DNA from 3 places in the Streptomyces sp. NPDC007205 genome. Region 1 is predicted to be linked to each of the others. Evidence: riboswitches for the same ligand, from Rfam matches in the RefSeq annotation. Region 1 holds a riboswitch; each other region holds the start of a gene.

Region 1 (2,255 bases):
AGCCGCCCAGGGAGCGCAGATCGTCGCTGTGGCCCCGCCTGGCCCGCTCCTGACCGAGCCTGACCAGGCCGCGCAGCACCTTCAGGTGGGCCTCCGTGCGGCGCTGGGCGGCCCGGGCGGCCCCGAGCGGCTCCAGGAGCTTGCGCATCTCCAGCAGGTCGGCGGCCTCCTGCTCGGTCGGTTCGGCCACGCATGCGCCCGCGTGCCGGCGGGTCACCACGAAGCCCTCGGCCTCCAGGGTGCGCAGGGCCTCGCGGACGGGGACCCGTGAGACGCCGTAGCGGCGGGCCAGGACTTCCTCGGTGAGGCGGCCGCCGCGCTCGTGGACACCGGCGACGATGTCGTCCCGGATCGCCGTACACACCGAGTGCGCCGGAATACGCATGACCGACCTCCGTCTAATCCCCGTGAAACGTCGACGATGGACGCGTGTTCCGTGACTCTATTCCAATGCGTCGGACATTCCGACGGCGGGCCGGAATCCATGGATATTTTTTGGTCAGCGGATCCGGTGGGCGCCCCGGAAATCAGCGAAAGCCCCGGCCGGTGCGGGCCGGGGCTGCGCGGGGGGAGGCAGGGTCGTCAGACGTTCACGCCGTGCTTGCGGAGGTAGGCGACGGGGTCGACGTCCGAGCCGTAGTCGGGGGTCGTACGGGCCTCGAAGTGGAGGTGCGGACCGGTGACGTTGCCGGTCGCGCCGGACAGGCCGATCTGCTGGCCCGGGGTGACCTGCCGGCCCACCGTGACGCCGATCGACGACAGATGGCCGTACTGGGTGTACATGCCGTCGGCCATCCTGATCACGATCTCGTTGCCGTACGCGCCGCCCCACCCGGTGGAGACGACGGTGCCCGTGCCGACCGCGTGAACGGGCGTGCCGCTGGCCGCGTGGAAGTCGATGCCCGTGTGGTGGCCGGAGGACCACAGGGAGCTGCCGGCCTGGTAGCCGGTGGAGACGTAGGAGTTCGCTATCGGGACCACGAAGGCGTTCAGCTGCTTGCGCTCGGCCTCCCTGGCGGCGCGCGCCCTGGCCTCGCGGATCTCCTGGGCCCTCTTGGCCGCTGCCTGCTCGGCCGCCTTCTGGTTGGCGGCCTGCTGCTGGGCGGCGGCCTGTGCGTCGATCTGCTCGGCGATGTCGTCGCCGACGCTGATCACCGGGGTGAGGCCGGTCTGCTCGGCGGTGTTCTCGGCGGCCGTCGCCGGGGACGCCGCGAGGGTGCCGATGACGCCGGTGGTGGTGAGGGCCGCGATGCCGGCCGCCTGAGCGGTGGTGCGCTTGACCCGGCCGGGCTTGCGGTGCTTCCCGGTGGCGCACATGAACGCCATGAAGTGGCTGGTCCTTTCCTTCCCTCTCGCCTACCGGGTTAGCTGACGGGTTCGGAGCAGGAAGGTCTCCTACGGACCCCCTCGCTCACGCGTGGGCGTCCGATTCACCCCAGGGACTTGGGCCCCTCCAGCCGCGAAGGCGGCGACAGGAGGGTGGGTCCCCGGCTCCCCTGGCTCGCGCCGTACGGGGACTCGGCGATGGCTGTCCGGTGCCGCGGGTGCGGCGCACTGCCTGACGAACAGCCCGGACGACGCTACGGAAGGCGGCTTTCGAATCCCAAACGAATCCGGGCCTTTGTAGCGCATCCCACAGGGCAGACAGGCAACCTCCGCCTCAAATCGGGCATCTGGGGAAGGGAGTGGAAGAGCTGGGGCCCTGACGGTGTGTAGACCGTCAGGGCCCCACGCGTGCGTGCCGTTGTTACTCGGCCGCCACCACGGTCACTTCGCCGATGCCGAGCGCCTCGACCGGCGCCTTGATCTGGGCCGCGTCACCGACGAGGACGGTCACCAGGCGGTCCACCGGGAAGGCGTTCACGACGGCCGCCGTGGCCTCCACCGTGCCCGTCGCGGCCAGCTGCTGATACAGCGTCGCCTGGAAGTCGTCGGGCAGGTGCTGCTCGACCTGGTCGGCCAGCGTGCTCGCCACGGCCGCCGCGGTCTCGTACTTCAGCGGCGCCACCCCGACGAGGTTCTGCACGGCCACGTCCCGCTCGGCGTCGGTCAGGCCGTCCGCCGCGAGGGTCCGCAGCACCTTCCACAGGTCCTCCAGCGCGGGACCGGTGTTGGGGGTGTCCACGGAGCCGCTGATGGCGAGCATCGAGGCGCCCGTGCCGTCCGGTGCGGACCGCAGGACCTGTCCGAAGGCGCGCACCCCGTAGGTGTAGCCCTTCTCCTCGCGCAGGACGCGGTCCAGGCGGGAGGTGAGG
Region 2 (2,255 bases), on a different contig from region 1:
AGGCCCTTGTCCCGCAGCCACGGCGCCGGGTCGATGCCGGCGGCCTGGCCGTCCGGGTGGACCTCCAGGTGCAGGTGCGGGCCGGTGACGTTGCCGGTGGCGCCGATGCGGCCGATGACCTCGCCGGTCGAGACCTTCTGGCCGACCTTGACGTTGATCGAGGACTGGTGGCAGAACCACAGCTCGGTGCCGTCGTCCAGAGTGAGGACCGTGCGGTAGCCGTAGGCGCCGGCCCAGCCGGCCTGGGTGATCGTGCCGCCGTGGACGGCCTTGATGAGGGTGCCGGTGGGAGCGGCGAAGTCGAGGCCGGTGTGGTAGCCGGAGGACCACATGGCCCCGGGCTGGCCGAAGGTGCCGGTGATCGTGTACGAGACGACGGGCAGCTGGTACTGCCTGGCCAGCTCGGCCAGGCGCTTGGCCTCGGCCGCCTTCTTGGCGTCGGCCTCCGCCTTCTCCTTGGCGGCGGTGGCCTTGGCGGCGGCCTCCTGCTCCGCCTTGGCCGCGGCGTCGGCGGTCTGCTTCTCGGCGGCGGCGAGCGTGGCGGCGGTGGCCTTGCTGTCGGCCTTGCCCTGCTGCTGCTCGGCCTGGGCCATGATCCGGTTGCGCAGCGCCTCGCCCGCGTCGGAGTCCTTGCTGTCGGCCGAGGTCACGCCGACGTTGCCGAGCGCGGTGGGGTGCTCCTGGTGCGCGTCGGAGGAGTCGTCGCCGAAGAGGTGGCCGACGGAGTCCAGGTCCGGCAGGGATATGGAGACCGGCGGCTTGCCGGTGTTGGCGCTGGCCATGCCGCCCGCGCCGACCGCGGCCAGTACGCCGACGCCGAGGACGGTGGAGCTGCGCGCGAAACCGCCGCGCTGCTTGGCGACGCGGTGCCGGCCGCGGACCGGGGCGACGGAGTCCTCGGTGGGGTTCCACTCCTCCCAGGGGCCCTCTTCGGCACGGTAGGCGCCGTAGCCGAAGGTCTCGGGCTCGGTCGGCGCGGGCATGGACGGGGCTTCTGGGGCAGGCCGGTTGGACGCCACTCGGGCGTACTCCTTTCCTTCCTCCGCCTACCGGGTTAGCTGACGGGTTCGGAGCAGGAAGGTCTCCTACGCGCGTATACCGACTGCGGCATTCGCGCGATTCACCCCAAGATGGTGGTTCCCCGGTTCCCTCGCAGGATTCGGCGCGTGCGCACGGAGCCGTCTCTTGTGACGGCTGGGACGACCGCGCTGCGTTATCGAACGTTAATAGACCTGCTGGTCACTTTCCAAGCCGTTCGGCTTGATCATTAACGATTTCACCCGTGGACTTACCGGCCAGGACTGCTGCAAAACGGGCGAGTTGACCGGCGTTCAGGAGTCTCGGCGTTTTTGATGGTGACTCAGATGTTATGCGCACGGCGGTCGAGCTGTCACCGTCGGTGACCTTGCCGGGCGGGGCCGGGAAACGGGTGTGCGCGCCGCCCTCCGCATGGGGTACTCTGGAGTCACAACGACGCGGGGTGGAGCAGCTCGGTAGCTCGCTGGGCTCATAACCCAGAGGTCGCAGGTTCAAATCCTGTCCCCGCTACTGAAGGCCCAGGGCCGGAATCCAGTGGATTCCGGCCCTGGGTGTTTTCAGCCCCCCAGCAGATGCCCGTTCGGCGCCTTGGCGGGTCCCGCCAGCTCCGGCAGTACGACCACCTGCGCACCCGCCCTGGCCAGGACCCCCGTACCGTCGGCCGAGGCAACGAACGTGTCCGGCTCCCGCCACGCGGTGACCACCCTGCGCACCCCCGCCCGCAGAATCAGCTCGGCGCAGGGCGCCGGCCGAGAGGCCCGCCGGGCACAGGGCTCCAGGCTGCTGTAGACCGTTGCGCCGGCCAGCCGGGAATCCGCCGGGTCGACCTTCGCCAGCGCCGCCTCCTCCGCGTGGACCACGGGGTCGTCGCCCTCCCGGGAATGGCCCCGGGCCAGCTCCGTACCGTCGGCGGCGACCACGACCGCGCCGACGCTGAACGCCGTCTCCGAGGGCGGGCACAGCGCGGCCAGGTCGCAGGCGGTGCGCAGCCAGTGGCGGTCGGCGGCGGCGGGGACCGGGCCGGTGCCGGGGGCCGTGGGCTCGTAGCGCATGAGGACCACGTCCTCGATGCGACGGGTCTCGGTGAGCCGCAGCCGGCCGGGCTGGTAGGCGCCCGGGCCGAACAGGCGGGGGGCGGCCGGGTCGCCGACGAACAGCGGCGCGAGCACCAGCTGGAGCTCGTCGGCGAGGCCCAGCTGGAGCAGCTGGGTGTGGAC
Region 3 (2,255 bases), on a different contig from region 1:
GGAAGAGGGGGAGGTCGGACGCCTCGGAGGCGGCGTGGGCGACGGCGAGGGAGACGCCGAGGATGGCGTTGGCGCCGAGGGAGCCCTTGTTGTCGGTGGCGTCCAGGTCGAACATGGCCTGGTCGATCAGGCGCTGCTCGGTGGCGTCGTAGCCGACCAGCTCCGGGCCGATCTGCTCGATGACGGCGAGGACAGCCTTCTCGACGCCCTTGCCCTGGTAACGGTTGGGGTCACCGTCGCGCAGCTCGATGGCCTCGAAGGCGCCGGTCGAGGCGCCGGACGGGACGGCGGCACGACCCGTGCTGCCGTCGTCGAGGCCGACCTCGACCTCGACCGTGGGGTTGCCTCGGGAGTCCAGGATTTCCCGGGCTACGACGACGTCGATGGACGGCACGAGCATCTCCTTCTTGGATGTGACGCTGGAAGTGCGGGGCTTGCTGCCTTACGGCTGTGCCTTGCGACTAGAGCCTAACCGTCTCCGGGGGATCGGCCACCGACCGACCGCCCCGTGGACGGGGAGGGGCACACAGACGGTACCCATTGTTCATGGGCGGAACAAAGGGTGGGTGCAGGGGGCACGTAGAAAAGGCGGGGCACGCAGAAACGGCGGGGCACACCGAAGAGGCGGGGCACACCGAAGAGGCGGGGGGCGCACAGAAAAGACCCCGCCCCGGCGCGTACGGGGGAACACGCGCCGGGGCGGGGAGCCCGTGGGGACGGGGGCGGACCCGAGGACTGCCGCCGCTTACTTCAGGTGCAGCTGCTGGCCCGGGTAGATGAGGTTCGCGTCCTCGACGATGTCCTTGTTCAGCTCGAAGAGCTTCTGCCAGCCGCCCTGGACGTGGTGCTCGACGGCGATGGAGCTGAGGGTGTCGCCCTTGACGACCTTGTACTCGCCGTCGCCCTTCTTGACCTTCTTGCCGGTCGGGGTGGTGACGGTCTTGCTCGCGGACGGAGCCGTGCGCTCGGCGGAGCGGGAGGCGGCCTGCTGGTCGGAGCGCGTGGTGGTGCTGGGCGCGGTGCTCTTCGACGAGGTGGTGTTCGAGGACGTGGTGTTCGAGGAGGTGCTGGGCGCAGAGCCGTTGTAGGCGGCGCCCGACAGGCCCGTGCCGCAGACCGGCCAGGCGCCCTTGCCCTGCGCGGCGAGGACCTTCTCGGCGACGGCTATCTGCTGCGCCTGGGTGGCCTGGTTGGCCTGCGGGGCATAGGCGGTGCCGCCGTACGCGGCCCAGGTGGAGGCGGAGAACTGCAGACCGCCGTAGTAGCCGTTGCCGGTGTTGATGGACCAGTTGCCGCCCGACTCGCACTGGGCGACCGCGTCCCACTCGGAGGCGGTGGCGGCGGAGGCGTTGCCGACCGCCATCAGCGGGGCGGCGACGGCGGCGCCGGTGACACCGGCGAGCGTGATGGCGCGGACGGCCTTGGACGGACGACGGTGCTTGCCCTTGCCGGAGAACAGCATGGATCAATCCCCTCACCGACGCCTGCGAGGTGAGCTGTCGGGTTCGGGCCGGTTGAGTTGCCCGGCCGCGCACTCGCTTTCGCGAGGCGCGGCTTCACCCCCAGCCGGTACCGGCGTGAACCGCCGGGCCCGGCACTTACCTTGGGTCCCCCGCTCCTGCCCACGGCGCTTGACGCGACGACTGTTCCCGGGCAACCGCTGGCAGGATTCGGCGTTGCGGCCGCCGGGGCTCGTGGTGACGAGCGGTCCTGACCGTAGACACGTGATCGAGGGAATTTCAAAGACGATCAGGGCTTCTGAGACTCATCCCACACTTTCACCGAATCGGACATCAGCGGCGAAAGGGGGCGTCAACTGCCGCTAGTTTCCGCCCTTTTCGGCACCGACTTCCAGGGTCTGACCGGCGGTGATGTGGTTCGGGTCGGCACCGATGACGCTCTTGTTCCCGTCGTAGAGCGCATGCCACCCGCCGGCGACGCCCAGGGAGTCGGCGATGGAGGCCAGGGTGTCCCCCTCACGCACGGTGTAGGCGTCCGTCGCGCGGCCGGCGTGACGGCCGGAAGAGGGGGCATTCTGACCGTTTGTCACGCTTTCGTCCGCACTGCCGCCCCGGTGGCGTCCGCCGCTGCCGAGCGCGCCGGTGTCGACCAGGCTCCAAGAACCGGCGGACTGCTGGTAATTGTCCGATTCGTCGGTACCGGGGGTTGCCGTCGGTGAGCTGCCATCGCCCTGCGAGCCGCCACCGTCGGAGGAACCGGTCTTGTCGGGCTTGTCGGACTTGGGGGTACCGGTT

The links. Region 1 has a riboswitch for cyclic di-AMP ahead of ABZ624_RS26300 (M23 family metallopeptidase). Riboswitches for the same ligand answer to the same signal wherever they lie in the genome.
Region 2: linked by a shared signal. The riboswitch ahead of ABZ624_RS08760 (M23 family metallopeptidase) and the one ahead of ABZ624_RS26300 (M23 family metallopeptidase) in region 1 are both predicted to bind cyclic di-AMP.
Region 3: linked by a shared signal. The riboswitch ahead of ABZ624_RS27525 (transglycosylase family protein) and the one ahead of ABZ624_RS26300 (M23 family metallopeptidase) in region 1 are both predicted to bind cyclic di-AMP.

What each region holds. Positions count from the first base shown of each region.
Region 1 is NZ_JBEYEW010000017.1:121,030-123,284, forward strand. Features, by position in the region: gene ABZ624_RS26295 (GntR family transcriptional regulator) at 1-385, opposite strand, end outside; gene ABZ624_RS26300 (M23 family metallopeptidase) at 583-1,326, opposite strand; cyclic di-AMP (ydaO/yuaA leader) riboswitch at 1,339-1,534, opposite strand; gene ABZ624_RS26305 (pitrilysin family protein) at 1,748-2,255, opposite strand, start outside.
Region 2 is NZ_JBEYEW010000004.1:21,496-23,750, forward strand. Features, by position in the region: gene ABZ624_RS08760 (M23 family metallopeptidase) at 1-1,019, opposite strand, end outside; cyclic di-AMP (ydaO/yuaA leader) riboswitch at 1,027-1,175, opposite strand; tRNA gene ABZ624_RS08765 (tRNA-Met) at 1,475-1,548, shown strand; gene ABZ624_RS08770 (dihydrofolate reductase family protein) at 1,596-2,255, opposite strand, start outside.
Region 3 is NZ_JBEYEW010000019.1:44,988-47,242, reverse strand. Features, by position in the region: gene eno (phosphopyruvate hydratase) at 1-400, opposite strand, end outside; gene ABZ624_RS27525 (transglycosylase family protein) at 746-1,462, opposite strand; cyclic di-AMP (ydaO/yuaA leader) riboswitch at 1,467-1,640, opposite strand; gene ABZ624_RS27520 (transglycosylase family protein) at 1,823-2,255, opposite strand, start outside.